Regions from separate parts of the Gottfriedia sp. NPDC057948 genome, predicted to be linked through region 1. Evidence: a T-box and tRNA genes for the amino acid it is inferred to sense, from the RefSeq annotation. Region 1 holds a T-box; the other holds one or more tRNA genes.
What was found. The T-box of region 1 lies ahead of lysS (lysine--tRNA ligase). A T-box ahead of a tRNA ligase gene usually reads a tRNA of that ligase, here a tRNA-Lys.
Positions count from the first base shown of each region.

Region 2: it has a tRNA-Lys gene. The T-box ahead of lysS (lysine--tRNA ligase) is inferred to sense a tRNA for this amino acid. The anticodon was not compared.

Region 1 is NZ_JBHVPN010000003.1:182,489-199,154, forward strand. Features, by position in the region: gene ACFVRR_RS07430 (GNAT family N-acetyltransferase) at 1-397, opposite strand, end outside; gene spxA (transcriptional regulator SpxA) at 726-1,121, shown strand; gene ACFVRR_RS07440 (RrF2 family transcriptional regulator) at 1,227-1,640, shown strand; gene ACFVRR_RS07445 (IDEAL domain-containing protein) at 1,770-2,105, shown strand; gene ACFVRR_RS07450 (SH3 domain-containing protein) at 2,347-3,255, opposite strand; gene ACFVRR_RS07455 (hypothetical protein) at 3,591-4,157, opposite strand; gene ACFVRR_RS07460 (MDR family MFS transporter) at 4,526-6,001, opposite strand; gene ACFVRR_RS07465 (DUF3243 domain-containing protein) at 6,365-6,613, opposite strand; gene ACFVRR_RS07470 (DegV family protein) at 6,771-7,634, opposite strand; gene ACFVRR_RS07475 (DUF6944 family repetitive protein) at 7,811-8,458, opposite strand; T-box leader at 8,565-8,828, shown strand; gene lysS (lysine--tRNA ligase) at 8,900-10,468, shown strand; gene ACFVRR_RS07485 (hypothetical protein) at 10,533-10,685, opposite strand; gene ACFVRR_RS07490 (hypothetical protein) at 10,835-11,344, shown strand; gene ACFVRR_RS07495 (sensor domain-containing diguanylate cyclase) at 11,379-13,007, opposite strand; gene ACFVRR_RS07500 (sensor domain-containing protein) at 13,004-15,292, opposite strand; gene ACFVRR_RS07505 (rhomboid family intramembrane serine protease) at 15,523-16,140, opposite strand; gene ACFVRR_RS07510 (serine hydrolase domain-containing protein) at 16,376-16,666, opposite strand, start outside.
Region 2 is NZ_JBHVPN010000002.1:2,891-19,556, reverse strand. Features, by position in the region: gene ACFVRR_RS04120 (S8 family serine peptidase) at 1-3,162, opposite strand, end outside; gene ACFVRR_RS04115 (DNA/RNA non-specific endonuclease) at 4,130-5,617, shown strand; gene rlmH (23S rRNA (pseudouridine(1915)-N(3))-methyltransferase RlmH) at 5,737-6,216, opposite strand; gene ACFVRR_RS04105 (CxxH/CxxC protein) at 6,276-6,467, opposite strand; gene ACFVRR_RS04100 (MBL fold metallo-hydrolase) at 6,675-7,469, opposite strand; gene ACFVRR_RS04095 (two-component system regulatory protein YycI) at 7,472-8,269, opposite strand; gene ACFVRR_RS04090 (YycH family regulatory protein) at 8,256-9,608, opposite strand; gene walK (cell wall metabolism sensor histidine kinase WalK) at 9,605-11,440, opposite strand; gene yycF (response regulator YycF) at 11,440-12,144, opposite strand; tRNA gene ACFVRR_RS04075 (tRNA-Phe) at 12,483-12,555, opposite strand; tRNA gene ACFVRR_RS04070 (tRNA-Asp) at 12,562-12,637, opposite strand; tRNA gene ACFVRR_RS04065 (tRNA-Glu) at 12,661-12,732, opposite strand; tRNA gene ACFVRR_RS04060 (tRNA-Lys) at 12,752-12,824, opposite strand; gene ACFVRR_RS04055 (adenylosuccinate synthase) at 12,979-14,268, opposite strand; gene dnaB (replicative DNA helicase) at 14,534-15,892, opposite strand; gene rplI (50S ribosomal protein L9) at 15,920-16,363, opposite strand; gene ACFVRR_RS04040 (DHH family phosphoesterase) at 16,360-16,666, opposite strand, start outside.

The sequences.
Region 1 (16,666 bases):
TTTTTTCTTTATTTAATTCATTAAATAAATAATCAAGAATCCCTTGTAATGCTTCAAAGGCATATCCCTTATTCTGGTACATTGGTTCTAATGTAAAGCCGATTTCAATTTGATTTTTAGGAATTGATAAAGTGTGTACTCCTATATCCCCTATTAGTCGACCATCCATTTTATTTTCAATCGCAACTTGAACCCATGAATCAGGAATATTCATTTCAGCTGACTTTTGCTTTTCGATAAAATCAGTTGCTTGTTGATATTTATAATTTTCCCAGCCTTGATAAATCGCAACATCGGGATTTGAACGATATATATAAAAGTTGCTAACATCTTCATCTTTAAACCTTCTAAGTTTTAATCGACTAGTCTCTATTTCAAAAAATTCTAGTTTGCTCATATTCCACCTCTAAAAATACTCGTTCTATTTTAATTGTACATTCTATTATACTTAGAAATTTCAAAATAAACTAACTTTTTACACTTTACTTTTTTTAATTCATTGTATATTTCATTTTTTTATTTCGTTTCAGTATAAAAAACAATCCATCATTTAAATTTTAAAAATATAGTTGACACTTATAACTGTAAATAATAAAATTACAGTATACTCATTTAAATTGAGTAAGGAGCCAAACAATTTGTTTATTAGATAATATAAATTGATTAGTTTTTTATCCCAACTGTAATTTTTTTTAATACATTTTAAATATAAGGAGTGTAAAAGAATGGTGAATCTATATGTAACATCAAGTTGTACATCTTGTCGCAAAGCAAAAGCTTGGTTAGAGGAACATGAGATTGATTATAGTATGAAAAATATTATGAATGAATCTCTTACACTTGAGGAGATTAAATCTATTCTTCGCATGACAGAAACTGGTACTGAAGAAATTATATCGAAAAAATCAAAAACGTTTCAAGAATTAAATATAAATATTGATTCTCTCCCACTGAATGAATTATATAAATTAATCATAAATAATCCCAAAATGTTGCGCCTGCCAATAATCCTTGACGAAAAAAGATTACAGGTTGGTTATAATGAAGAAGAAATTCGTAGTTTTCTTCCTCGTAAACTACGAACATTCACATACATTAAATCACAAAAAGTAGCTAATTAATAATTTATATTAATAATTAAAGGTCAGTTTTCTAACACATTTTATTGAAGTACTAAATATAATCACAAAATATATATAGAAATTAACGATTTTAGGAGGCAGACCATGAATAGTGATTTCACTCTTGCCATTCATAGTTTAACTTATCTTGCGCTGCAGCCGGATCGGATGTCTACAAGTGATGCAATTTCAGGGAGTGCCTGTGTCCATCCAGTTCGTATTCGTAAAGTGCTTAGTTTGTTAAAAAAGCATGGATTTATAAAATCGAAGGAAGGCACTGGTGGTGGATTTATTTTTGCTATAGATTTAAATGAAGTAAATCTATGGGACATTTATATGATAACCTCTGAGGGGGCATTGCAACCTAAGTGCCCAGAATCAAATGAAAAGTGTGTTGTTGGGGCAAATATGCAAAATGTTCTTTTTAATATCTTCTTAGGAGCAGAAAAACATCTTGGAGGCTATTTAAAGCAATACACTATTAAGGACATTGTCGATCATATCAAATGTGAGAAGTGAGCAGCTAATAAAGTGAAGGTTAAGCCTTCATTTATCCGAAATGTAATAAAAAAAATTACAGTTTGTTGTTATGGCTGTAATAATCACAAGTTATTTAACTAGTAAATTTATTTAAGAAGGTGGAAAAAAATGAACATAAATAATGATTCTATTTTAAAAATAGGTGACTGGGTTAAGGGTATATCATTGCATGGAGAATTAGTAATAGGTTTTGTTGAATCATTTACTAATCTTGATGAAGTAGTAAAGGTAAATGTCATAACTTCAGATAATAATACGACTGTAGGAAAGTCCATTCAAATGCTAAATAGAAACGTAAAGAAAATACCTGATTCGAAAGTGACAAACAAAGAACAGATTCACTTTCTAATTGACTTGGCCCTCTCAACAGGAGATGAGGATTGGTTTAATGAGCTATCTTCTCAGTTAAACTCAATGAGGCAACTTGTTAATAGCTTAAAATAAAGCTCATAAAACAAAAGTAATTAGAGTTCCTAAAGGTTGTCTATATAGACAGCCTTTTTTTAGTTCAAAAACCTTAACATTTAAATTTAACAAAGCCTTTCTGATAAGACACCACTTCTTCCCCTTCACTCGAACGATAAACAAGACGTTCATCTCTGAAATAAATCATCATTAATTCAGCAAATTACTTAGTATGAAATATAAAAAAACTGATCAAATCATTGACCAGTTTCAAATCATATTAATATTGAGTTAATTTATTCAATGGTGTTTGAATAATTAGTGGTTTTTTTGCAGGATCTAACCATTTTAAAATGGATACTACATTTGTTTTAGATGTAGCTGTGCAGCCTGCAGTATATCCCGAAGTTCCAGCTACGTGAAAGAAGATTGCACTACCCTTTCCTGGGGTTCTCGCAGAATTATAGTTTATTACAAATCCATAATCATATTGAGAAATATTCATCTTTTCGGCAGTTTTCCATCTACCGTTATTTTCTGATGCCAATTGCCAAGTATTATATAATTTGCTAGTTGAATCATCTACAAATACATCATTTGAAGTAATTTTACGGTATGTCATTTTTGTACCTGGATTTGAATATCGACCGAATGCTGTTGTAATTGTATATTTCCCTTCAGGTGTTTCATAATCACCCTCATGCTTACTATTAATCATGCCGTTTTTACCGATCACACCTGAGTATGTATGTAATTTTTTCCAGCTAGTACCGCTTTTTTCAAATGTTTCAATTAAAACATTTCTTGTACTTTCATTTTCTGCTGACACAATGATTAATTGTTTTGAAGTACCCAAAGTTTTCATTTTATTTACGGTCGTGGCAGAAACTGTAGTTGGAGCTTTTTTAATATATTTACTTGAAACCCATCCAGTTTTTGTTCCACTTTTTATTTTATACCAAGATCCACTTGTGCTTGTAATCGTAACTTTCGCACCCTTTTTAAGTGTCCCAATTACTTTATAACTAGTACTAGGACCGCTTCTTATATTTAAAACTGATGCAGTTACTGTACCGCTTATCGTCGCAGCTTCCACGGTCTTAATTGAACTCGGAGTAGTATTTCCATAGAATAAACCTCCAGTTAAAATTGATAGTGCCAAAGTTGTTTTGCAAATACTTTTAATCATTAAATCAGCTCCATTGTAAAGTAAATCTATATTCGAGCCTTTATTATACATAACTAACCTTACATAATAAGGACATTTTTATTACAATTCAATTAGTTTTATAATAGTTCTCTTAAAATTGTAGAAATTATTAAAATTTTTTCGATACTATTTAAATTATAATCAAAAATGACAAAAAAAGAAGCCAATTTTAATTTGTTCTCTTTTGGGGGACAAATGCTAAAAAAAGTAATTGAAATAGCGTAATATTAACACTAAACAAAGCATTGGTATTCGTACCAAGGATTTGTTTTTTTATTTACATATTCACAATAAAATAGGATATATTTCGACTATTATTTTTTTAATTTAAAATTAGCAATTTCTTTTCCACCCGATGTTACTATTAAAGTACCTTCTAAAGCATTTTCTTTTAGTTTTTCTAGTTTGTCTGTTGACGGAACTCTCACAGGAATTTGAGAAGTTTCCTCGGTTACACCTAAGTCAAATGTAAGAATGTATTTTCCAATTTTATTGGATTTAATTCCCCCATCAAACTGAACACCGTAACCTAAGCCCGTTCCATAATACGACGAAGGATTAAATAGATTAAATCCCATTATATCTTTGGATATAGTAGCTAATTTTTTGCTAGGAACAAACTTTACCTTTAAAGTCGTATCTGCTGTTCCTCCGATTTGTCGATTTCCATTATTTTTAATTTTAAATTCGTAGAGTAAAGCTGCTGGAATAACCTCTTGTCCCTTTTTATCACCTTCAGTTAAAATGGTTGAGCCAACATATTTTTTATCTTTAACAATCTCAACTTTTTTACTAACAAGGTCTAGAGATGGTTTAGACGAGCAAGCAGTTAATAGAACTAGAAGCAAGGTAATACTTAAAAGAGTTGTGTACCATTTCATCACTTTTCCTCCTTTAATGTCAATTACGCTTATTTTATCATAACATTTCCATTTTTTAGAAAATTTTACCACATTTATAAAATATCTTCATTTGTAAAGTTGTAATATGTTCAATTTCTAAGGAAGGATTGAAGCAATTTTAACTATACTAATCGCTTTAAATACACAATGTACAATAACTATTGTACTTAAGATTTTAGTCCTATTTTATAAACCATTTATCCTGAATTAATTAAACAAAAAGCCTACTATCAATAAAAACAGACCATTCCGCTACAGCGAAATGGTCTGCGATTTTAAATGCGATTTCTAAATTTTATCCCCGAAGAGATCCCGTTAATTTTAAATTTTGGCTTCTTTATTATTTCTTAATGACCGACCATCATTGAAGATTTTGACTCGTCAAGATCTGCTTTTGACGCATCTGCATCTTGCACTTTTGGTTTACGTAAAATAATTGCTAACAATGCTCCTACTAATGCAATACCTGCTGCTAGTAAGAATGTATCACCAAATGCTGAAATCATTGCATTTAAAGGATTCGTTGTTTTTGCCATATAATCCTTTGTACTTGAAGTTAAAAATCCAGCCATACCTGCTACTGCAAATGATACCATTACTTGCTGAGCAGCCGCAGTTAAAGGCGTTACACGACTTACTAAATGTCTTGGTGCAGATTGTAATACGTGTGTATTAATCGGCATCATTGATAATCCCATTCCAGCACCCATCATAGCAAGTGTTAACATTATAAATGTGTTTGAAGAGTCAACTGTAATTTTAGAGAAAATGAATAGTGCAGATGTGATAATTGTTAAACCAACTAACGCCATCGGTCTAGCTCCAACTTTATCATACATTTTCCCACCAATTGGCATCATTAAAGCAGATGCTAATGCTTGAGGTAACATAATTAAACCCGTTTCAAATGCCCCATATTGTTTAACTGTTTGTAAAAATAATGGAACAATTAGGAAAGAACCGAATAAAGCAATTTGCATAATCCAAGTAATTAAAATACTTCTAACAAAATCAGACGATTTAAATACACGCAACTCAAGTAAAGGTTGTTTTAGGCGAAGTTCAACAAAGATAAAAAGTAATAATGCAACACCACCAACAATTAAACCTGTTAATGTTCCTTTTGAAGTCCAACTTATTGAACTTTGACTAACTCCGTAAGCTAACATTGAGAATGCGATTGGAGCAATAATAATTCCTAATCCGTCTAAAGCAGGTACTGATTTAGATTCAAAATTAGGTAAGAATTTAGCGCCAATGAACATTGCAATAATACCGATTGGTAAATTAATTAGGAAAATCCAATGCCAAGTAGAATACTCAACAAACCATCCTGAGATAACCGGACCTAATGCAGGCGCAAGTAACATCGGAATTCCAAGCATCCCCATAATTGAACCGATTTTTTCTGGAGGAGCTAATCTAAAAATAATTGCCATACCGATTGGCGCAACCATTCCTCCACCAATTCCTTGTATTACTCGAAATAAAATTAACTGTTCAGGTGTTTGAGCTACAGAACAAAGAACTGATCCGATTGTAAAAAACAAAATCGTTAATAAGAAAATTTTCTTAGCTCCAAAACGATCAGACATCCAGCCTGCAAGTGGTATAACAGCCGATAATGCCAATGTATATCCTGTAATCGTCCACTGCATTTTTGTTAAATCAGATTTAAAATATTCGGTTATTCCAGGTAATGCTACGTTTACTACCGTACTATCTAAAATAACCATGATCATACCTACGATTACTGCCATCATTGGACCAATAATCGTTTTTACACTAAACGGCGTGTCAGCCGAGTTTTGCTGATTATTCATATATTATCCCCATTTCTTCTATCTATTTTTTTCAAGCAGTGTTGAAATTCGTTCAAATTTTCCATTCTATTTATTAGTGCAAAAAAACATTTTATGTTAAATGCGAAATTTGAACAGAAAGTCTATCATACAAAAAAACAATTAAAATGTAAATAGTAATTGTCCTTAATCCGAAAACAGTACTCACAATAAGTACAGTATATGTTAATTATATGTCCTTTTCAAGTTTAATTTTTAATTATTTTATTGTTTCTTTGTAAACCTACTTTTTTGCTTCAAACAGAAAGTTTTAATAATAAAATAAATAAAAAATAGCCCTTATGATTCTATTCACAGGGCTATTTTTTAATCGCATTATTTTAATTATTTATTTTTAACATACTTCATCATTAGATGAGCAATTGTATGTTGTTCTTGTTCATCTGCTACTTCCCAAAGGTCTTTTAAAATTTGTTCTTCTGCATTTTTTGGTTCAACTTCATTTGCTAAATAATTTCCTAAGCGATATGCCATTTCAGAAATAGCACCTTCACCAACACCTTTGTCACCTGTTGCATCTAAACGATCACCTAAAAAGTCTTTCCATTGATCCCAGTTATCTAAAATTGACATCGTTTTCACCTCATAAAAAATTAGTTGTTGAAGATTACATAAATACTATTTGCCTTTTATGAAGTAATTATGTATGAATTATTATCCGGGTAATATTGTCAGAAAATTAAAACAAAATAGCTAATTTCATTTTGTGAAATTAGCTATTTATTTCATTTTATTTTTTATTTTCGTTCATAAAGAATATCGCTAAAGTGCCTGGCCCTGCATGAGCACCTATAGCAGACCCGATTGAATTAATGACAAATTCCTTACATCCAAATGTCTCTGCCATAGCATTTTTAATTTCAATTGCTTTATCTAGATCGTCACCATGAGAAATACCAATTAATTGAGTTGATAAATTTGTCCCACGAGATTCCATAATTTCAAGAATTCTTTTTATCAATTTTTTAGAACCTCTAATTTTTTCAAGTGGTATTAACTTTCCATCTTCAACGTGTAAGATTGGTTTAATATTTAATAAATTGCCGACAAAACCAGCCACTTTACTCAAGCGGCCTCCACGCACCAAATATTGAAGGTCATCTACTGTAAAGATATGTTCAATATGTTGTATGCTATGTTTTATATTATGAACAACCTCTTCTTTTGTAGCTCCATTCATCGCAAGCTTTGCAGCATTAACAGCAATTAGCCCTTGTCCGATTGATGCACTTTTTGTATCAAATATCTCTAAATCAAAATCAGGAAACTCCTCGTCAAACTCATTTTTCACCATTACTGCTGATTGATATGTACCTGAAAGTTCAGAAGAAAAAGCAATATAGATACATGGTGTATTTTCTTTTGCATATTTAGCGAAAGTATTATAAATATACTCATACGAAGGAAGAGACGTTTTAAATACTTTTCCATTACGCATTTCATTAAATAAAGTCTTTGAATCCAATGTTAAACCATCAAAATATTCTTTTTCATTTTCTGAATAAACTCGTAATGGAATGACATCAATATTATATTGTTCAATAATTTCCTTTGGTAAATCAGCCGCACTATCTGTTATTATTTTTAAATTCATCTAATCATACCTCTGTTTCAAAAAATTGGTTTATTCTATTTAAATTGATAAATTCTATTTTCTCACAAAATCCTTGTACAGAAAAACAAAATGTTTTAATTTAATTTTAATATAAAATTAGCTATTTAAAACCATATACCTTCTTTTTTTCGTATTGTTCACAACAAAATATTAATTTACCATTCAAATTGTTTATTCGGATAATAACCATATCGATATTCTGAATGATTTTTTTCTTCTTCTTCTCTTCTTATATTGATTAGAGCATACACAATTAAAATCGCTCCAAAAACTTGAACCCAACTACCAACAAGCAGTAGATTTTCTCCTAAAATAATTTTATCATTCAACAATGCTGCATTACCAATTCCATCAATTAATGCCCCTAAAGCGATTAATTCATTACCATAAGCTTCAATTTTTGCTAGTTGAGTCCCCTCATCTAATGTTCCAGTTGTTTCAATTTGGGCACCAATTGCTTGAATAACACTTCCAATGGTATTTAATTTATGTCCTTCTTCTTCAAAGCCTTCACGTTCTAATGTTGTGGCAATTGTATTTGTAATGTTACCAGATGCTTGAATCCATGAACCAAGCATGATTGTTAATTCATATTCATGTTTTTCCTTTTTATACAATTTTTCTCTGCCGATTGCTTGGATAGAGTTCCCAAACGCTTCAATTGCATTCCCTTTAGCAAATAGATCTCTTCCAAAATCTTCACTAATAATTTTTTTACTTGAAACACCAACAGCTGAAGTTAATGTTCCAAGTATTAAAAAATATCCACCTATTAATACTAAATCCCCACCAGAATCGTTCATTTTGGCACCACCTATTGAAGCATATTAATCATTTTATTCAACTTTAAATTTAATTGACAATTAATATTGTTTTGATTAATATAATAACAATTAATATTTCGAAATTTAAAAAGCTATGAAGAGAAAAGTAGTAAAGTTAAAATTATTTACAGAGAGCTCCTGTGTGCTGAAAAAGGGGTAATAATGAACTTTATGAAAAAAGACTTGGAGCTTCGTATGGAACTAAAGTTCACTTTAGGGATGGTACGACGGGTTCTCCCGTTATAGAGATAGGGTATAAGCATTCGTGCCGTACCTAAATAAGGTTGGTATGGTAACATATCAATAAACTGGGGTGGTACCACGAAGTTAACAAACTCTCGTCCTCAAGATGATTAAATCTTGGGGGTGGGAGTTTTTTTATTTGCAATTGTAAAATAAAAATAATTTTGAGGTGAAAACATGCATTGGGCAACTAAAATCGCAAATGAAATAATTGAAAAATATCCAAATAAAGAAACTTATGTATGTGCATCTGGCATAAGCCCATCCGGGTCGGTTCATATTGGAAATTTTCGTGAGATCATTACAACTTATTTTGTTGTGAAAGCTTTAAATAAATTAGGAAAGAAAACAAGATTTATCTTTTCTTGGGATGATTTTGATCGTTTTAGGAAGGTCCCGAATAATATTGATTCAACTTATCATCATTTTATAGGGAAAGCTTATTCAAATATCCCTGACCCATATGGCTGTCACTCAACATTCGCTGAACACTTTGAAAAAGAATTTGAAAATTCCTTATCTAAACTAGGCATTGAGGTTGAGTTTATTTATCAAAGTAAAGAATACAAATCTGGTAGATACAATGAAGACATTATACATGCTATTGAAAAAAGAAAAGAAATTTATGATATTCTAATGAAATTCAAAACAAGTGTTCCAACTGAACAAGAACGTAATGATTTTTACCCTATTACTCTGTACTGTGAAAATTGTGAGAAAGATGATCCTTCAATAACTCAATATAATAAGGAAAGCAAAACTTTAGATTATACATGCCGTTGTGGATTTTCAAATCAATTATCTGTAGAAGTTTCAAACAATATTAAATTAAACTGGAAAATTGATTGGGCTATGAGGTGGATGAAAGAAGATGTTGTATTTGAACCTGGTGGAAGAGATCATTCATCTGAAACCGGTAGTTACAATGTTTCAAAAGAAATTGCTAAAGCTATATTTGACTATGATGCACCTCATTATACACCTTATGAGTTTATTGGCATAAAAGGTCAAAATCAAAAAATGTCGAGCTCCTCTGGTAATTTAATAACCCCAGCTGAGTTAATGCAAATCTATTTACCCGAAGTGATTCTCTTTATGTTTGCTAAATATAAACCAACAGCAGCATTTAAGATTGGTCTAGATGAAGACGTGATTAAAAACTATTCAGAATTTGAACGGTATCAATCAAATTATATTGATCAATCTTTACTCGATTTAGATATTTGCAAATCGGTCGAATTTGCACATAACGGCAAAATTGATAAAAAATATCCAAAGTTTAATCATGTAGCTAGCATTCTGCCTCTCGTTAATTACAATATAGATCTTTTAAAAGACATATTTGTTAATAATGGAGAAACTTACTCATCCATTGAAATACAGAAAATTAGTCAGTTGGCTGAATATTGGATTAAAAAATACAATCCACAAAAAAATATCATAATAAATGCAAAACAGGCTTTTGAATTTTATCACTCTTTAACTGAAGAACAGCAATATTGGTTGAAAAATTTATGTGACTATCTATTAAATACCGAGCTCCAAAATCAAACTGAATTAATGAAAGAATTATACTCGATTTGTTATCATGACGATAAAAAAATAATGAAAGCAAATCAAAAATCTTTTTTCACAATGATCTATCAGCTTGTTTTAAATAGAACAAGTGGGCCACCTATTCCATTGTTGTTTCAAGCAGTGAATAAAAATCAGTTAATCCATTTATTTAACTTCAACAAAGGTTAATATAAGGGCAAAAATAAAAATGAGACTCAGATTTATAAAATCTGAGTCCCATTTTAATCAATTTTTATTGAATACGATTTTTAAATGCTTCTTCTGTCACAATATAATCTTCTTCTCGATCTTCATGTTTACGGTCTTCAGGAGCGACTAGTGATCCTTTTGGATGAGTTGGTTCATGACCTTTTTTCTTATGATTAAAGCTTTTACCTCTTGCCATTATAAAATCCTCCTTAGTTAAATCATCATTAATAATATGAGTAATTGGACTTTAACTTATAGATGGTAGATTATTACAAGGAGGAATTTTATTAAGCCGATTTTGATGATATGATAATGAAAAGGACTTAATTAAGTTAGAGGTATAAGATGAAAAAAGAATATGCAATCAGTATTTCAAATCAGATAAAAAATTGGATGGTTTCAACTAATTCTTTATTTACTATTGAAGAAATACCAACAACTTTCAATACATTACAAAATTTTCAACAATGGACAAACGGTAAACCAATTGTTTCAGCCTTTCATTTAAGTAAAGTCGAGGAAGAAAGCTATTATTTACTATTAATCGACTGGCATCGTAATGACAATTTTTATTTAGTCATATATGTTGAAAATAAATCTACAACAGCTGCAGAAATAAGAGAAATTCGTGAGCAGGATAGACAATTTTCTTTAGTTTGGAAATATAATCCATTGAAACGGGATGGTAAAAATGCTGAACGAAAAGCTTATTTCAAACAAGTATTTGGTTCTCTTCAAGTAGATATACCAATTCCGAGCACTCCTAATGAAGTAGAACGATTTTTTAATGATCTCTACAAATTATGTAGAAACCGTCAAACAGCAGACAGGATAGTAGATCTATATGATTTTTAATTTAAAAATGAGCAATTTTAAAAAGAAACACCTTCTAACAAGAAGGTGTTTCACCATTCAAATCTTCGTAACAAATAACACAATTTTTCCCGCTTTGTTTTCCTGCATACATAGCCTTATCAGCGCGATTAATACTTTCAACTACACCTTTTTGCGGATTAAATCTCGATAGTCCAAACGTCATCGTTATGTGTATGTCTAGACTTTCGTATTGAAATACGTGTTCCTCAATCGCACATCTAAGTCTTTCAGCTAGTTCTTTCGATTGTTGAAAAGGTGTTTTCGGTAATATTATTAGAAACTCTTCTCCGCCCCATCGTCCTAAATAATCATCATTACGAATCAATTCTTTCATTAATTTAGCACTCTGACTTAATACAAAATCTCCCATTGTATGCCCATATTCATCATTAATTTTTTTAAAATTATCGATATCAAAAATCAAAAATGAGCAGTTCAATTCAGTTTCAGTTATTTTTTCTAAATCAGATAGGATTAAGTCGTGGAGCCCTCTTCGATTTAAGACTCCTGTTAAAGGATCCTTTGACGAAAGATTTTCTAACTCGATTTTCTTGGATTCTAAATCATTTACTAATACCTTTAATTTTTTTTCAGCATCCATTCTTTTTTCTGCTATCCAAGTAATCCAGACTAAAAGTATTGTAATAAATATTATTGGTAGAAACTTCATGCCAATTATTTTTATCATAGCAGAGGTTGTTAAAATATAATAAAAAGTCCAGTCCGTACCTGGAAAATCACATTTTAGCACTTTCATTCCGTTAATGGTTGTGAGTGTTTCATTCTGCATTGTATTTATTTTTGCTAAAGATCCTTTAAAAAACTTTTTATCTAATTTAGTCATATTTATGATTTTATTAGATGGTAAAAATTCTGTATTTGAAGAAGCTATTATGTTTCCCTCATTATCCGCTAAAATTGATGTATAATCTTTATTTAATTCTTTACTTAAATTTTCAAAGGTAATATCAATTGAAATTGATCCTACATATCTTTGATTATAGTCAATAGGTGAAGATACTGTTACCATCATCCCTTTTCCTGCACTGTCCAAATAAGGACTGCTCCAATAAGGTTTACGATACGGATTTGTTTCGATTGTTCCTAATGTCGTACTTTCTTCTTTTAATAAATCATTTGAAAATTTAAATTCATTCGACGGTACAAAAGGATATAAATTATTAAATCCATAGATGCTTGTATAATAAATCCAAGTAATTTCAGGATACGAACTATATATTTCTGAAAAATAGCTATTTAATCGATCCGCCATCAAAATTTCCTTAAATTTCAAAGGATTATCATTTGGCTTTCCGATACCTGTAATATTCCCTTTTTTATTTTCATTCAGAGTATCTTTGATTGAATCACTATTGAACTCTTTTTTTATCGGATCATAATGGATGTAACTCGTGTCTCTCATCGCATTATTACTTTCATCTTTGTTTAAAAATTCATTTGAATAGATCTTTAAAACTTCAGTAAAATCAGAACCTGTTTTTGAATAATCTTGAATATTACGGTAATCAATATCAAAGCTTTTTTCGAATCTAGTTTTTTCAGTTCGATTAAAATAATAAAGTGAACTTCCTACAAAAATAATTGATACGAAAATGACCAACAATAACCGAATACGTTTCAATTGACTTCACTCCCACTAATCTTGCCGTTTAAAAGCTGGTCATGAAACTTATTTTCTAACTCTTCAACAGGTAAAGGTTTACTATAAAAATAACCTTGTGCGTAGCGACAATTTTGAATTTGTAAAAATTCAACTTGCGTATTATTTTCAACACCTTCTGCTACCATGTCATATCCAAGTTTATTGCCTAGATCAATTATCGCACTTACTATTGCTTCAGAGTTTGATGAAACATTTATATCATCAATAAATGACTTATCTATTTTTAATTTATCAAATGGGAATTGTTGTAAATAACTAATAGAAGAATATCCTGTTCCAAAATCATCAATTGAAAGTCGAACACCAATCGATTTTAGTTCATTCATTATTCTTGTAGCTTCTACAATTTCTTGAGTCACACTTTCAGTTATTTCTAGGTCCAGGTATTTTGGGTCAAGTTTTGAATCAATTAATATTTTATTGACTGTATCGACAAATTCTTTATCTCTAAACTGAACCCCTGACACATTTACTGCAATACTTTTAAGTGGAACACATGCATCAATCCACCTTTTAAATTGATGGCAAGCAGTTTCTAATACCCATTTACCTAATAAGATAATAAGACCTGTTTCTTCTGCAACTGGAATAAATTCAATTGGTGAGATGAATCCATATTTTGGATGTTTCCAGCGAACTAATGCCTCTAATCCAATGATTTCATTTGTGACTAGGTCTATTTGTGGTTGGTAATGTAAACTAAATTCATCGTTTTCTAAAGCTTTTCGTATCCCAATTTCTAGTTCCATTTTTCGGTCAATTACTTGTTTAACTTGTTTTGTATAAAAAATATAGCCATTCTTACCTGATTCTTTGACAGCATTCATTGCTGTATCAGCATTTTGAAATAGCAACTCCACATTTGCAGCATGTTCAGGATACATACTGATGCCTATACTAAATGAAACATGTATATTCCGTTCTTCAATTATTAAAGGTTTTAAGAATGATTGTATAATCTTTTTAGCTAATTCTTCAGCCTGTACTGAATCGGAATCTTTTAATAAAATAACGAAACTATCACCATCAAAACGAAACAATTCACAATTTTTACAAACACTTAGTTTTAATCTTTCGGTAACTTTTCGAAGCATCTTATCTCCAAAGCTGTGACCAAATGTATCATTAATATTTTTAAAACGGTCAAGGTCCATAAACAAAATTGACATAGATTGATTTAATCTTTTACTTTCCAATAAAGCGCTTTCGATTTGTTTGTATAAAGCATTTTGATTTCCTAAACCAGTTAAATTATCATAATAAGCAAGGTATTCCATTTTTTCGGCAGTTTTTTTTCGTTCCGTAATATCTCGTGCAACTACTTGTAAAGCATCTATTCCTTGGAATACTGTTAGGAATGTTAAAGCCTCCGTAAATATAATTGCTCCATCTGGCCGTGTGATACTATATTCTTTCGTAATAATTTCACCATCAATCACTTTCATTAAATCATTTTTTGCGATATTGATTGATTCATCGGCTAAAAACTCAAACACATTTTTTCCAACGATTTGATTAATACTATCGACACCCATTAGTTTCAAGCCTGCACTATTTATATATAAAATTTTCCCATCAAGTCCATAAATTAATGTAGTTTCAGGTGAATATTTCACTAATTTTTGATATCGCACTTCACTTTCCAGTAATTTTCGTTCAGATTGCGTTTGTTGGGTGATATCCTGTGCAAAATACATTAATTTTTGAACTTTACCATTTTCATCTATGATCGGTACACATTTACATTCCAATACAACTTTATATCCAAGTTTATGTTCAATATTTGCTTTAAATTGAGAACTATTTTTAAATTCCTGACGATTAATAAACTCTTGCTTCATTTTTGATGCATCTGCATTTTCATCCAAATAGTCAAAAATTGATTTCCCTACGTATTCAGATTGTTCATAACTTAATAATGGTTGAACAGAAGGTGAAGTATATTCAATCCTACCAGATAAATCTACTACGACAATGATATCAGATGAATTTTCGACAAACATTCGATAACGGTCTTCTACTGAATTAACAACTTTACTTTTTTTTATTAATAAAGAATAAAAATACAAACTACTAATTATGATTAAAATGAAACCTTTTAAGATTGAGATACTCAAATCGATTTTCCCAAAATAATATTCAATTAAAGTATTTGACATAATAATCCAAATAACACCGAACAAGAAGTAATATGAAAGTGCATATAACGAGAATTTTTTGTGTCTTCTCAAGTTTTTCTGCATTTACAACACCTTTCTGGTTTTATATTCACACTTAATTATTATCTTAGAATAATTAACACAAGGTTATTTTAACTTTTATATTTACTTTTCTCAACGTCAAAAAAATGGAAATTAACTATAACTAACGTTAACTATCATCTAAATCCAAACCAAAACAAACCTAGTTCCATCCGAACTAGGTTTGTTTTGAAAAATATTTCTATTGTTAAAACTTATTCTCAATATGTACACTAAACATTAACAGAGTTTTGAAATCGTGCACTCTTTTTTAATAATAGAGGAGTTATGAAAAAACCGATCATCATACCAGCTAAGTGACCAGTTAAACTTGTCGACGGGATAATTAATGAAGTTAGTAAACCAATTCCTAAAAAAGTTATGACAAACTTACGATCATCTGAAAAGAGCATATTTTTTCTAAATACGGTAATAAATAAATACATTCCTAAAAAAGCATAGCCTACACCGGATGCCCCTGTCTCAACTGTATTAGGCGAATAGTTAAAATTAATAATAAGTCCTGTAAGAATAACCGATAATAAATAAAATAATAAAAATTTAACTGAACCTAACGCTCTTTCTAAAGGTCTACCTAAAATAATCATAAAAGTCATATTCATAAAAAAATGAGCGTAGCTTCCGTGCATAAATGCATAAGTAAAAAGTCTCCATATTTCACCTTGTTTTACTAATTCGTGCTCATAACCACCTAAATTGATGATATTTTCAATCGTATACCCACCTAAAAATGTCGTAATGATCGCTAAGATAGTACATAAACCAACCATAATTGTTGTGATTGGATATTTCCTAATAAACGTTTTGAAGTCTTCTGTCACCAAAAACATCAATCTTCATCCCTTCTTGGAGCTATTATCAAGTTGTTATTTATATTTTCTAATTACTTAATTCGACATTTTTTAAGTAAACTCCTATTCTCAAATAAAAAAATCATACAAAAATTAGAGGTAGGAATAGGAATTATAGGATTAAGGGTATTTTAAAAAGATTATATAAAAGAGTAGCCAATACAGGATTATTAATCCTTGGTTTACGTATCCACTTTTACTCCCATTTTAAGTCCTATTCATTTGTTAATAGTAAAGGATAGTATTTTTGAATGATTTTTAATGGGGTAGAAGTATTAATATATTTTGCACTTGTAAAAACAGCTACGAATTGATTTTTTGGTGAAATAAAGATGAATTGGCCTCCATATCCCATGGCAAAATAAATCGTTGAATCAAGATCCTTTAACTCATTATTTTCAAGCACCCACCAATGGTATGCATATGAACCAACATGCGGATATGTATCGTACTTCGCTTTTGTTGATTTTTCAATCCACTCACTTGAAATAATTTGTGTATTATT
Region 2 (16,666 bases), on a different contig from region 1:
TTTTTCATATAACTGACCACTAGAAGCATCTAAAGCACGAGCTTGAATTGTATAGCCGCCTTCTCCAAGTTGCTTTTGAGTTGATTGTTGTTGTGTCAGTTTAACTGATAAATTAGGGTCATCCTTGGAAATAGGATCTTTATAAGGGTAATAACTACCATTTATTAATAACGGTGCATAAACTAAATTACCAAGAGTAAAAGCAGAAAGATTAAATGTAGCAATATATCCTATATATTTACTACCTGTTACATCCATAAGATAAAGCTTAAAACCAAATGAAGGATCCAGTGTGCTTTTCACTCGAACCTCTGCCCAAGATTGAGGAGTAACAGCGAATGTATTAGGATTAAAGTTTTTATTACCACTTAGCGTAAAAGCTTTTCTTTGGATTCTAAAATCTAGTCCTCTACTTTGAACGTTAATAGCAAGTGGCATACGGTAAGTTTCATCAGGATTAGCTGAATTAACAAAGTTAATATATGCCTCGTAATATCCACTTGCAGCTGAAGCAGGAGCAGTAAATTTTACTGTTAGATGAATTGTTCCTCCTGCTGGAACTGTAATTGACTTTAATTCAGTATCAGGGGATGTTGCATTACTTATGCTAATTTTAGCTCCTTGTTCTACCCCAGCTTGTCCATTTGTCATGAACGCATCCTTAAAGAAAGCGCTCGATGCGTCAAAAGTCTTAGCAGCATTCCCATTATTCGTAATATATAAATCTCCTGTTTTCGTAATTGATCCATCTACTGAACGAGCTGTATAACCAAACGAAAATGAACCTGTTGTATTTGCAATATTAATGATATTTGAACTTGATGAATCATCAGTTGAAGAACGTGATTGAATAAAATCTTTTACCTTAAATTGCATATCAGAATGGACTGCTTGATATGGATCGGCTTTACCAGAGCCGATTTGGAATAAACTTTTTTGTGAGTCTATCGGATCAGCAGTTTGCATCAATGCTACTTTGACGTCCTCAGGCTTATAGTTTGGATGAGCTGATAAAATCAATGCTGCCATACCAGCAACATGAGGAGTAGCCATTGATGTACCTGACATTGATTGGTAAGTATAAGAATAATCTTTGTTATTTGGCTCCCATATATCATAAGGAGCTGTTGAGAAAATATCTACACCTGGGGCAACAACATCAGGTTTAATTGCTAATGAACCTGTAACAGGACCAGTAGAACTAAAACTAGCAAGTGAATTCCCTGGCATTGTGAAATTTCCAGCATTCGATACAGATATTTTCTTAATCGTACCGGCCTTAAAAGCATTATAGAATTTTGTTCCATCATTCTTGCTTATTTGCAAAGTGTAAACTGTACTACCCTTAGAACCAAAATAAAATGGATAATACCCTTGATCATCAAATAGAAGATTAGCATTGTCTGATGGGTTCCACACAATCAATGCCTTAGCATGTTCATTAGTCGCGTACATCATTAGCTGGTCCATAGATGCAGCACCGCGCTTGATAAGAACAACCTTATCTTTCACATCAATATTTTTATTACGAAGATCATCGTACCAAGCAGGTGTGCCGTATCCAGCATCTACGAAATCATACTGAGTCGATCCACTAAGCTTTGAATCCGATTCCGTGAAATCCTTTCCGATTAAACGAGTATTTGTAATCGCAAATGAATCTTCCCCTGATGCTCCATATGAATGGATGTCAAACGTTGGAACTTGGGTAGGTGTAGCGATTGCGCCGACAGTTATTGCCTTTGCTGCAGCCCCCGGTGTTCCCACTGTTCCAGCCCCCGGACCAGAATTACCAGCAGCAATAACTGCAGTTACTCCAAGGTCAGAAATATTGTTAATTGCAACAGCATTAGGAGACAATGAATCATTAGAAGGTGCACCAAGTGATAAGTTAATTACTTTACACCCATCCTTATAAGATTGCTCAATCCCTGCTATTACTGCCTCATCTGTACCACCATGAGGACCTAATACACGGTAAGCATACAACTCAACTTCAGGAGCAACTCCTCTAACTGCATATGGAGAATTATTTCTTGATTGTCCTGCAATTGTTCCAGCTACGTGAGTTCCATGTGATGTAATGTAATTATGGTAATCTGTTGGAAAGTTTGGATCTTGCTGATTAGATGGAAGTGAATCATTAGCATTCTTTGCAGCCAACCAATCAGAATAGACCGTTTCCATTGGATCATTGTCATTGTCTACAAAATCCTTACCGCCTTGATATTCTCCAGCAAGATCTGGATGATTATAGTCAAGACCTGTGTCAATAACACCAACTTTTACGCCTTTACCTGTGATGTTTTCATTTTGTAGATCATGTATTTTCAACCAGTCGAGAACTGCTGTTTCACCAGATTGCGGGCCTTCTGGACCCGGAGGTGGAACTGTTCCAGACTGCGTATTAACTGCTTTTTCTGATACGGAAGAGCTATCTAAAGTACTACTTGCTGATTGTGTGTTAGAACGATTTGAACGAATAGTAGGTAATACATTTGGATTTGTTTTTTGATCAGAAACCTTTCCGTCACCTGTTACCTCTGCTGGGACATCGATTGACTGAGAAGCTGGAATTGGAGCATATTTAACGTTTTGATAAACACTCTTTACGTAAGGTAATGCCAATAGATCATTAAGTGAACTTTTCGGAATTTTGACAGCTAAACCGTTAAATACTTGAGTATACTCTCTTCCTATATGAATAGAGCTAGAAGATTCGCCTGTAGCTTTTAATTTTTTAGACTCGTTGCTAATGAAGCTCTTAAAAGCACTGTGTGTTTGATTTACTTCTGTTTGAGCACTTTCTAACGTAATAGACGGTGTGCTTTCTTGATTAACAGAAAGTTTTCCAGAAGATGCATTCTTCTGTTGATTTTGCATTTGAATTGCGGCTGGATCAACATTAAATTGAATAATTAAATCTAGTTGGTCCGAAGAATTTAATAGCTTTGGATTAAATTGAAGCTTCTCTAAATATAAATTTTGCAATTGTTGTGCTTGAGTCAAGTCAAGTTTGCTATTACTGTCTAACTGAACAGGTTGGCTATTACTTGCAGATGTTCCACCTGTCATGGCAAAAGCCTGAGCTGTGTAGCCTAGCAGTGTTGAAGTTGCAAGAAACGTTGACATGACCATCTTTTTCATTTTACGATGGCCCATACCTTTCTCATTTCCCTTCTTTAATTTAATAGATAGAACAAAAGCTCTATTCCCCCCTAACCATTTTCCCCCTTTAATGACAGAATTTTATTATTGTTAAAAATTTTACGACAATTAAGTCGCCATTCTTCATTATAAGTTGGGTTATAGGGACAGTAAATTGGGGAATTTTAGCGTAAGATGCAGAAAGAAATTTGTCATATTTTGTTATATATTTGGAGTAATCTTCCTTTTTTCATTGTTTTATATGGGTATTTTATAGAAATGGACTTGGGGGAATTTGCAGTTTGTCATTCCATAAATTTTAACGATTTTAATTTTTTGGGATAAATTAGAAATTCTTAACCTAATAACTCAAGTAAAGAAGACAAAGAAAGACCTCTCAAAAAATTCGAGAGATCTTTCTTTATCTTCTTTATAGAATCAACTGTTTGACTATGAGTACCTATTTTTTAACCTCTTTTATAAATTTCCAGGTTTGCCCTTTATCTTCTGATTGATAAAGTTCGCTACTATTCCCGTTATAATCCCCATCCGAACCTTGGCCAACCAAAATGTTTAAAACTCCACCCTTCTTAAAAGTCATTCTTGGTGTTTTATGTGAATACGAAATAGTTGGCCCATCTGCCTTTGATCAATTGAATTCGTGGAAGATACTATTAGGAGGTGCCTAACGTTTTTATTGGTATTTTTATGTAAACACTCTAGTCTAGATTAAGTAATAGTTTTTTTGCTCTAATAAACATGTTTTTTTATTTTTCTGTACAAATTATCATATTAGCCCATTTTCTCTATAATCCAGGGTCCACGGTACCACAAGAATCCTCAACCAGTACACTATCTTTAGGACACCTACTATTTTATTTCCCCCCAAGCATACACGATGAATGGATCAAGTTCTTATTTTTGGGTTGTTTCAATTACTCTATCAATGTTTTTTCAAAACTTAGTAGGAGGTTTTTATTTTATGTTAGAAAGTCGAATGGAACAAAACACAATATTTTCTGAAAAAAATAAGAAAAATTTAAAAAGAAAGACAGCCTACCTCGTTTGTTCTAGTTTAGTTTTTTTTAGTAGTGCTTTAGGAAACTTATTTACGAAACCTGCACAGGCTGCTGTTGGAACTCATGTTGTGATCAGTGAAGTCTATGGTGGTGGAGGTAATAGTGGTACTTCCTACAAAAATGACTATATTGAACTTTATAATCCTACAGATACAAGTGTTGGTCTTTCTGGATGGTCTGTCCAATATGCTTCTTCAACTGGTACGTTCAGTAGCATTACAAATTTGACAGGTAGTATTGGGGCACACCAGTATTATTTAATTAAAGAAGCAAGTGGTGGTGGAGGAACTGTTGATCTACCGACTACAGATGTTACAGGTACAATAAATTTAAGTGCAAGCAGTGGAAAAGTTGCACTAGCGAAAGTGACTACAGCGGTATCAGGTTCAACAAATGCAAATGTGGTAGATTTTGTTGGTTTCGGCTCTGCAAATGATTCTGAAACTACACCAGTAGGTACTCTTTCTGCTACGACAAGTGTAGAACGTAAGGATAACAATGGTGGAACTGCCCAAGGCCAAGGCAATGGTTGGGACACGAATAATAATGCTAATGACTTTGTGATTACGAGCAGCCTAGTTCCTCAAAATTTGTCTTCTACAGCGGAACCTTCAACAGAAACACAGACGGGCACTGATAATGATCATATCGGATTGGGAAATCCAAGTGATGCTACAAATAATATCTCTAATTCTAATAATTATTTCATGGTTAAACCTCAGTACGATTTATCTTACAATAATAGCAAACACGAGCCTAACTGGGTTAGCTGGCATGTAGGTTCATCTGATCTTGGAAGTACGGCTCGTCAAGATGACTTCCGTGCTGATACTACATTGCCATCAGGGTGGTATCAAGGTACTGCTAGTGAATTTTCAGGAAGCGGATTTGATCGAGGTCACATGTGTCCATCCGCTGATCGTACATCTACTGTTGCTAATAATTCAGCAACTTTTCTAATGAGCAATATGATTCCTCAAGCTCCAAATAACAACGAAATTACTTGGGCAAATTTAGAGGAATATAGTCGTTCACTTGTATCAGCTGGAAACGAATTATATGTAATATCTGGGGGCTATGGATCCGGGGGCACTGGGTCTAATGGATATAAAACTACTGTTGGGAATGGCGTTGTCGTACCAGCAAAAACATGGAAAGTAATTGTAGTACTACCTAATGGGAATAATGATATAAGTCGTGTTACAACTTCTACGAGGGTAATAGCAGTAGTTCTACCAAATGATCAAACAACTTCTAGCCATGCTTGGAGCTATTATAGGGTAAGTGTAGATTCAATTGAGTCTATGACCGGTTATGACTTCCTATCATCGGTGCCGGCAAACGTTCAAAACGCCATCGAAGCTAGCATTGACAACGGTCCTACAAATTAAGTCCAGAGAATAGTTTCTTCACTTATGATGGGAAATTAGACTAAATACATAGAAAAGGGAATGTGATCCAAAAAACTTTTGGTAGCACATTCCCTTTTCTATTTTAAAATAAACTATCTCTATTTATGATACGGTTCATTCCTATTAATTCTAAATGAACGATAGATTTGCTCAACTAAAACCAATTTCATTAATTGATGTGGAAAAGTCATTTTTGAAAATGACAATGTATCATCCGCTCTTTTCATTACCGCATCACTTAGACCTAATGATCCACCAATCACAAATGCTACTTTGCTGTTTCCATATGTGGCAAGTTGATCTATTTTTTTGGCTAGTGATTCAGATGTATGTTCTTTCCCCTTAATTGCTAATGCAATTACATAAGCATCTTCTGCTATTTTACTTAAAATTCTTTCGCCTTCTTTTTCCTTTACAATTAGCATGTCTGCATCGCTTAAATTCTCTGGTGCCTTTTCATCTGGGACTTCAATCATATCCATTTTTGCATAACTAGATAATCGCTTTATGTATTCATCGATTCCCATCTTTAAATACTTCTCTTTTAACTTTCCAACACTGATAATTGAGATATTCACACTATATCCTCACTTTACGAACAAGTTATGCACAAAAGTTATCCACATATCCACATTTTCTATCCACATTTAGTGGGGGAATCTATGTTCGACACAATATATATGGCATCATTTTGACAATATTCACAGGTTGTGGATATATTATGTGTTTTTTCGACTTTATTCAACAGGGGTGTTTCACTATACTTATCCACAAAATCGTCAAGAGCCCATTCTATATGCTCATCACAGCTTAAAATTATTTTTTCCACTTATACACAGCTCCTTTTTTTAGCACATAAAGAAAACTCGTCGATTGACGAGCCTTTTAGGCGAAGTCAGAGGCGTAGTTGCACTTATACTTAATTCCTAAAATTGGCGACTACGTCGAGTACCACTCTCTGCTGCCCAAATTATCATGTTTTAACGTAAAAAAAAAGAGGAGAAAGTAAACTCTCCCCTTAAGTATGCGCTTTGTTTTATACATACACTATATCTGTTGGTTTTTGAGGGTCCGTATCATGAATTTCAAATTGCATCCCAACTTCAAATCCTTTTCCCTCTAATGTTTGTGTAACAGACATTCTGGCAAGCTCTTTCATATTATTATCTTGGCTTAAATGAGCAAGATAAATACGTTTTGTTTTATCTCCAATTACATCTGACATTGCAAGTGCAGCATCTTCATTTGATACGTGACCAACATCGCTTAAAATACGGCGTTTAATGCTCCATGGATATCTACCCATGCGTAGCATTTCGACATCATGGTTACTTTCAAAAATGTACATATCTGCGTTAGAAATGATCCCCTTCATTCGGTCACTTACATAGCCTGTATCCGTAATTGTAACAAATTTTTTCTCATTATGATGAAATACGTAAAACATTGGTTCAGCAGCATCATGTGATACACCAAATGATTCAACTTGTATATCCCCAAACTGAATCGTCGTTTCCATGTTAAAAATGAACTTTTGCTCTGTTGGAATTTCTCCAATTAAATGGTTCATTGCTTTCCATGTTTTTTCATTCGCGTAAATTGGGATTTGATATCTTCTGGCAAGAACTCCAAGTCCTTTAATATGATCACTATGCTCATGCGTGACTAGAATACCGGAAACTTCTTTTATATCCCTGTTGATTTCTTTAAATAAAGACTCCATCGCTTTACCGCTTAGTCCTGTATCAACTAAAAGCTTAGTTTTCTCCGTCCCAACGTATAACGCATTTCCGGTACTTCCACTTGCAAGTACACTAAAATGCAGACTCATCGCTATTCACTCCATTGTTCATTATCTATCTTAATTATTTGTCCCTCAATGGCATTAACAAAGTAATCCTGCTGTTCATTGACAACGATATGCCACGCTGGTGCTATGAATTTAACTCCATTCGATAACGGGATTACTGTATAATAGCCAAAATCAACTTTTGTAATACGATCACTCGGTTTTAATTCATCTTTTACAAATAAATTTTCAATGGCTTTAATTGCCGGTAAAGCTTCTTGCACATTCTTTTTATCGATCATTTCTTTTAAGTTTTCTAAATATCTTTGGCGATACCCGTAAATCTCATTATTATCGTTATACTTTATTTCAACTACTGAGCTTTCGATATTATAAATTAGGCGATCTTTATAGGTTTGACAGAAGTATATCGTTTTTGATGTTGGATCAATTTGACAATAACGATAGTTACCACCATTCCAAACATACTCCTTCACAAAGTTTTCTAAGAAGAGTATTTTATTTGTCTCTGCAATTGGAACTGGTTTTTTCAATTGACTTTGTAATACATCTTTGTAGATTTGTATATTCTGTCCTTTTCTATCAGCAATAGTTTTCTTGGAGAAATCCTTACTATTACCTGATATATAAGATTCCTTTAAAGAATTTTTAGGTAATGTCACATACGTGATATCATTTTCCTTTAATTGCTCCTCAATACTCGATTCTGCCATTGTATCAAACTGATCGCTACTTCGCTTTTGATAATATTGAATCGCTAAAAATAAATCTAATACTAAGAAAGTTAAAATAAATATTGTTTTGATCCTACTCCAATCCAACAATATTCACCCCAGTTCTACTTAGCAAATCTTGATCAATCTTTTTATATGTGTCATCGTAATTTATAATCCAAACAGGTTTTAGCTGGATTGCTCTATTATAGTACGGCTGATTGATGGTTGATTTATCTTCATCAAATATCGTCTCGTACCCTAAGCTAATATCCTTAATAAGGGATTTATTAATCGACTTATTATTAGAGATGATCTCCATAATTTGAGGACCAGCCATTAGTTCCATTTCACTTTCCTTCTTGTCCACCTGAATTCTAAATTTATACAATGGACGTTTAAAGGTTTCTATATCGTCTACTCCCCAACTCGTCGTAATTGTTGAATTATTAAACACAGGTAAATTATTTACAAAAAGTCTAAATGAAACTTCATTATTCTCAGGTTTAACCCCAGACAAAATATATCCATCAGTCCAACCACCATGAGCATTAATAAAATCAACACTTCTTTGGACTAATAAATTAGGACTTTGATTATTATTGTTTTCAGGTGTTGTCGGGTTAACAAAGGAAATCGAACGATTTAATGGTGAAACTGACATTAATCTAGTACCGTCTGTGAATGTATCTCCTGAATCAGTACTTTCTTTTCGGACATTTGAAGGATCACTAAATATTGCATCTTTTAATTTATCAACATCTATATCCGTTGTAAGAAACTCCATCGTAGTTAATTTAATTGGTTTTTTAGGTAAATAAATTATTTTACCTGAATCTAGCTTATATCTTAAGCTTTCAGTAAAGCTTTCGTAATTGTCTCTAATCTTTTCAACTGAAGCAATAATTGAAGAGTTATCAAAGGTTGCTCCATAGAGAATATTTTGTGCTTCATTTGAAAAATAGATCCTTGCTGAAGAATCCTGTTTAGTAGATAAATTGATGATTATTCGGTCAAATAAAACATTTTGTAATCGTTTTGCATCTAGATTAAGAACTTTACCTAATGTCTCTACTGGTACTACAGTTGGAAAAATAATTTCTAATTTATTTTTTCCTTTTGTAATTGATTGATAGGCAACTTCAGATGTTTTATTTGTCAGGTTTTCAAAATTTGTGATTTCAGATTTCTGCAATGATCTATAAATTGGTGATATATTCCCCTGTTTAGTTGTTTCATAATTTTTATTTGATTCATGCACAACTAATAAATTCGGAATTACTATGTCCTTAAAGTCTCTCTTTGCACCAATCGAAACTTTTTGGACATAGTCTTGATTTTGAAGTACATCGTATGTTGGTTGATATGACCATAAGCTATATGAAAGTACTAAGCTTACTATAACAAGAGTAGTTAATATAACTGATTTTATATGTTCTCTTCTCATTCCCACTCATCCTCTTGGTCATCAGCCACTGGAAGTGTGAAATAGACTGTTGTACCCTTTCCTTCTTCACTCTTAGCCCATATATGACCATCGTGCGCATAAATCATTTCTTTTGCCAAAGCAAGCCCTAGTCCAGTGCCCCCAACTTGTCTCGATCTAGCTTTATCTACTCGATAGAAACGATCAAATATCTTTGATAGATTTTCTTTTGGTATTCCCATACCTTCGTCAGTAATACTAACTAATATTTGATCTCTAGACTCTTTAATACGATAAGTTACAGTCCCACCCTCTGGTGAATACTTTAGTGCATTTGAAATAATATTATCTAACACTTGTGTAATTTTATCTTCATCTATAAATACAAATCTTGTCTTACTTATGAACTCGCGTTTGAACGATACTTCTTGTGACTTACTCATTTCATGTCGATCAATTATACGATTAAATAACTCTGTAAAGTTAACCCAATCTTTCATTAAACGATATTCTGTACTATCTAACTTAGATAATTGTAATAAGTCATTTACTAATCGAATCATTCGTTCTGTTTCATCTTGAGTTACTTGTAAAAACTTAGGTGCAATTTCTTTATTCTCCCAAGCTCCATCTGATAATGCTTCTAGATAGCTTCTCATTGTTGTTAACGGCGTTCTTAATTCATGTGATACATTTGAGACAAAATCTCTACGTTCTTGCTCTATTTTTTCCTGTTCAGTTACATCATAAAGGACAGCGATTAGGCCGTTAACTTTACCGGATTCTTTTTGAATAGTTGAAAGACTAGCTCGTATAATCATTGGTCTCTTATTATTACTATAATCTAACATGATTGAATCTGGCTCATCGTATAAATCATCTAAAGTATTAATCTTTTCGATTCCCAATACTTCTAAGATCGATTTATTTAATACTGTTTCACGTGAAACATTAAGCATCGTTTCAGCCGGATCGTTTAAGAGAATAATTTTCCCTCTACGGTCAGTCGCAATAACCCCATCTGACATATGTTCTAGTACTGATTGAAGCTTTCTTCTTTCTCCATCCGTTGAAGCTCTGGCTTGCTGTAGATTACGTGATAGATTATTAAATGATATCGTTAATTCACCAATCTCATCTTCACTATAGGCCTTTAATTTGCGAGAGAAGTTTCCTTTCGCCATTTCTTGGGCCTGTCTTCTTATTTCAGAGATTGGCTTCGTAATTGCTTTAGCCAACAATATACCTAAAATGGATGTAATCGCGACTGCTATAAGTGTACCAGTTGAAAAAATACGGTTAATTAATTCCATTCTTTCATAAGTGCTTTCCATTGAAGCACTTGTGTAAATGGCTGAAACAATTTCGTCACCTTCCATTACTGGGATAACAATCGTTTTCATTCGATGACCATTTTTAGGATCAATTAACACTTTCTCAGTTCTAGTACCTACTAAAAGAGCTCTTTTTACTAAAATATTAGTAGTTCTTTTACCAACAATAGACCGATTACTAGAATCCGAAGTAGCAATGACTTCACTATTTTGGTTAATAACACTTACGTCTGATATTCCAATATTCTTTCCGAAGTCTGAAACTATTTTTTGGATATTAGCTTTTACTTCTGGGTCGTCCAGAGTTTTCTTTTTTTCATACTCTATTTTTATATTATAAGCCAGTAGTTTAGCACGTTCGTTTATCGCAACTGTAAAACTGTTTACGAGCTGCTTTTCAAGCTCTCTTGAAAAATAAACACTAATAATTTGCATAGCTACCAAGATGAGTAAAATATAAACAAGTACAAATTTAAATACAATTGATTTAAATAAACCAACTTTATTATAAGCTGCCATTAATCTTGCTCCGGATCACGCAGGTAATATCCTACTCCCCTTCTTGTTACAATGAATAGTGGATAACTTGGATTGTCCTCAATTTTTTCTCGAAGTCTTCGAATTGTTACATCGACAGTTCGTACATCCCCAAAGTAATCATAACCCCAAACCGTTTGGAGTAAATGCTCTCTCGTCATAACCTGTCCGATATGCTTCGCTAAATAATATAGTAGTTCAAATTCGCGGTGAGTTAATTCGATCTTCTCGCCACGTTTTGTTACGATATAAGCGTTTGGATTGATAACCAGCGAGCCAATAATAACTTCAACTGACTCCTCTTTTTCAGATGGAGCTCCTGTTTGGTGTCTACGTAAATTTGCTTTTACTCTGGCAAGTAACTCACGTGTACTAAATGGTTTTGTTACGTAGTCATCTGCTCCCATTTCTAAACCTAGTACTTTATCTAATTCTGAGTCTTTTGCTGTAATCATAATGATCGGCATATCATGGTTCTTTCTAATTTCTCTACAAACTTCTAAACCATCTCTAATTGGTAACATAATATCTAATAAAACTAGGTCAGGAAGAAACTCATCTACTTTTTGTAATGCTTCCTCTCCATCATACGCGCAAACAATATCAAAACCTTCTTTTTCTAAATTAAACTTCAATATATCAGCAATTGGTTTTTCATCATCGACTATTAATATTTTTTTATTCATTCCCCGCACTCCTTTTCTAGTCAGTTTTTGCTACCGTCAATTCTATACATATCTTTTGCAATTTCATATTAAATTAGGCAACAAATAAACTTATCATAGTAATTTCGTTTTGTGGACTATCTCTCTAAATATAATACGAATACGATCTGACGTGTTATTTTTTTTGTATACAAACACTAGATTTTTGAAAAAAACCTCTAGCTTGTTGCTAGAGGTCTACTCCACTTACTTCTATTTTAAATTAAGTAGGTTTTTTTGTAAAATCGAACTGTTTAATTCTATTTTCAATAAGGTTGATATAAAATAAAAAACTACTGTATATACAGTAGTTTTTATGATGGCTCGGGACGGAATCGAACCGCCGACACGAGGATTTTCAGTCCTCTGCTCTACCGACTGAGCTACCGAGCCATTATATGGCGGTCCCGACCGGGATCGAACCGGCGATCTCCTGCGTGACAGGCAGGCATGTTAACCGCTACACCACGGGACCAAGATAATTTTATTAAAAAAGGATGACCCGTACGGGACTCGAACCCGTGTTACCGCCGTGAAAGGGCGGTGTCTTAACCGCTTGACCAACGGGCCACATTAATTTAAGAAAAGATGAGCCATGAAGGATTCGAACCTTCGACCCTCTGATTAAAAGTCAGATGCTCTACCTACTGAGCTAATGGCTCATAATATGATTAGCTTCATAAAATGATTAACTTCATAAGCTATGTACTAGTTATGACGACAAGATTCATCTTATCATACTTTCTAATAATTTGGCAATAGTTATTTAAAAAAATAATAAAAGCCCCTAAATTTTTATTTAAGGGCCTTATTATATTAAGCTCCGTAAACGTTACGTACGATATTTGTTTGGTTACGATCTGGACCTACTGAGAATACAGATAACGGAATACCGACTAATTGAGACACACGTTCTACATAATGTCTTGCATTAACTGGTAGTTCATTAAGAGTTTTTACTCCTGTAATATCTTCTGTCCAACCTGGAAGTTCTTCATAAACTGGCTCACATTCTGCAAGTTGTTTTAAGCTAGCAGGGAATTCAGTAATTGTTTCTCCACGGAATTTATAAGCAACGCAAATTTTTACAGTCTCTAGACCTGTTAATACGTCAATTGAATTAAGTGATAAATCAGTGATACCACTAACGCGACGAGCGTGGCGAACTACTACACTATCAAACCAACCTACACGTCTTGGTCTTCCAGTAGTTGTACCGTACTCACGACCTACTTCACGAATTGTATTTCCAATTTCGTCGAAAAGCTCAGTTGGGAATGCACCTTCACCAACACGAGTAGTATAAGCTTTACATACACCAACAACGTGATTAATTTTTGTCGGACCAACGCCAGATCCAATTGTTACTCCACCTGCAACTGGGTTAGAAGAAGTAACGAATGGGTATGTACCTTGGTCAATGTCTAACATTACACCTTGTGCACCTTCAAATAATACGCGTCTTCCACCATCAATTGCATCATTTAATACAACAGAAGTATCACACACATATTTTTTAATTTGTTGTCCGAACTCATAATATTCTTCAAAAATCTCTTCGATATTTAATGAATTTGAATCATACATTTTTTCAAATAAATTATTTTTCTCTTCAAGATTACGTTTTAATTTTTCGTAAAACTCTTCTTTATCTAAAAGGTCTGCCATACGGATTCCGACACGTGCAGCTTTGTCCATATAAGCTGGTCCAATACCTTTTTTAGTAGTACCAATCTTATTATCACCTTTACGCTCTTCTTCTAACTCATCTTGTTTTAAATGATAAGGTAAGATAACATGAGCACGGTTACTAATACGTAAGTTGTCAGTTGAAACACCTTTATCATGTAGGTATGCTAGCTCTTGAACTAAAGCTTTAGGATCTACAACCATACCATTTCCAATAACACAAATTTTATCTGAGAAGAAAATACCTGATGGAATTAAATGAAGTTTGTACTTTTCACCATTAAATACGATTGTATGACCTGCATTGTTACCACCTTGATATCTAGCAACTACTTCTGCCTGTTGTGATAAAAAGTCAGTAATTTTTCCTTTTCCTTCGTCTCCCCATTGAGAACCAACTACTACTACTGATGACAATGTACTGCACCTCCGATTAAATTACGCTATTTCCGAACTAAAACCAAAACTAGTATATCAAACTTACGGAATTTGTCAATAAATCTCTTTAAATAATTCCATTCTAAGTTTTTTTTGTTCGTAAATACAAACTAAAGAATTTGATAAAAATAGTTTGCCCTAACAAAAAAAAATAATCACATAGATTCACTATGTGATTATTTTTTAGATGAGATCCCAATCAGACGATTGAAGATATTTGCGCCTGTCTTATTCCAAACTATTTTTAAGCACCTGGTGCTTGCTCATCAAACCTTCGTTCTAAGTTTACGAACTTGTTATATTCTTTTACGAATGCTAATGAAACAGTACCTACTGGACCATTCCTTTGTTTAGCAATAATGATTTCAATAATATTTTTATTCTCTGATTCTTTATCATAGTAATCGTCTCGGTATAAGAACGCAACAATATCCGCATCTTGCTCAATACTTCCTGATTCACGTATATCAGACATCATTGGACGTTTATCCTGTCTTGACTCAACGCTTCGTGATAGCTGAGATAAGGCTATTAGAGGTACTTTTAATTCCCTCGCTAATCCTTTAAGAGATCGTGAAATTTCCGATACTTCTTGTTGACGATTTTCTCCACTTTTACCGTTACCTTGAATAAGCTGCAAGTAATCAATTAGGATCATTCCTAAGCCATGCTCTTGCTTCAGCCTTCTACACTTAGCACGTATATCATTTACTCTAATACCAGGTGTATCATCTATATATATACCTGTACCAGCTAAGCTACTAGCAGCCATCGTAAGCTTATTCCAATCCTCTTGTTCAAGATTACCTGTACGTAGTGCCTGTGCGTTAATATTCCCTTCTGCACAAAGCATACGCATAACAAGCTGATCTGATCCCATCTCGAGACTGAAAATTGCTACGTTTTCATCTGTCTTAGTCGCTACGTTTTGTGCGATATTCAACGCAAAAGCTGTTTTACCTACTGAAGGACGGGCAGCTACTATAATTAAATCATTGGGCTGAAATCCCGCTGTCATACGATCTAAATCAGTAAATCCTGTCGGTACACCTGTGATTTCGCCACGTTGATTAAATAAAGTCTCAATTTTACTAAATGTAGTAAATACTACATCTTTAATACTTTGAAAACCAGAAACGTTTGTGCGCTGAGCTACTTTTAAGATACTTTTTTCAGCCTCGTTTAGTACAACATCCACTGGAGTATCTGGTGCATAGCTTTCCGTTACAATATTTGTAGCGGTTCTTATTAATCTTCTTAAAGTAGATTTTTCTTCAACGCTCTTCGCATAGTATTCAACGTTAGATGCCGTTGGTACTGAAGCCAGCAAATCATTTAAGTATGATACTCCTCCTACTTCTTCTAACACTCCTTGATTAGCTAGTTCAGAAGTTAGCGTGATAACATCCAGAGGCTCATTCCTTGAAGCAATCTTAAGCATTGCTTCAAATAATTTTTGATGGGCAGCTCGATAAAAGTCATCTGGTAAAAGCCGTTCTGAAGTTGATATCAGCGCCTCTGAATCTAACAGTATGGCTCCTAATACAGCCTGTTCAGCTTCTATATTCTGTGGTGGAGTACGATCATTTAGCAAATCACTCATTTCTAGTCCTCCAGATGCTTGTTTTTCTTATTGTTCTTTAACGTGTACTTTTAAAGTTGCACTTACTTCAGGATGCAATTTTACTTTAATATTTGTTACACCTAGTCCTCTAATCGCATCATTCATTTCGAATTTACGCTTATCTAGTTTAATACCATGTACTTTATTAAGCTCATCTGCAATTTGCTTGCTTGTGATTGACCCGAAAAGACGACCGCCCTCACCTGATTTAGCTTTTAGTTCTACTGTTAAAGTTTCAATTGTTTCTTTTAGCTTTTTACAGTTTTCTAATTCGATTTGTGCATCTTTTAATTCTTTATTTTTTTTCGCTTCAAGAGTTTTCATATTACCTGCAGTAGCTTCAATAGCATCTCCATTTTTGATTAAGAAGCTTGCATAGCCATCTGCGATATTTTTAGTTTCTCCTTTTTTACCTTTTCCTTTTACATCTTTTAAGAAAATTACTTTCATTTGTTTGTTCTCCCTTCAATATATTCATCGATTATTCTTAATAAATGTTGTTCAACTTCTCTAATTGAAGAAGATTCAATTTGCGCAGCAGCATTTGTTAAGTGACCGCCACCGCCAAGCTCTTCCATTATTAATTGAACATTTATATTCCCTAATGAACGACTGCTGATGCTAACAACATTATCTGACCTTTTCGCAATAACAAAAGATGCAATAACATCAGTCATCGTTAATAATGTATCTGCAGCCTTGGCGATTAAAACTTGATCATAGTTTACATTGTCTTTCCCAAAGCTAATCGCA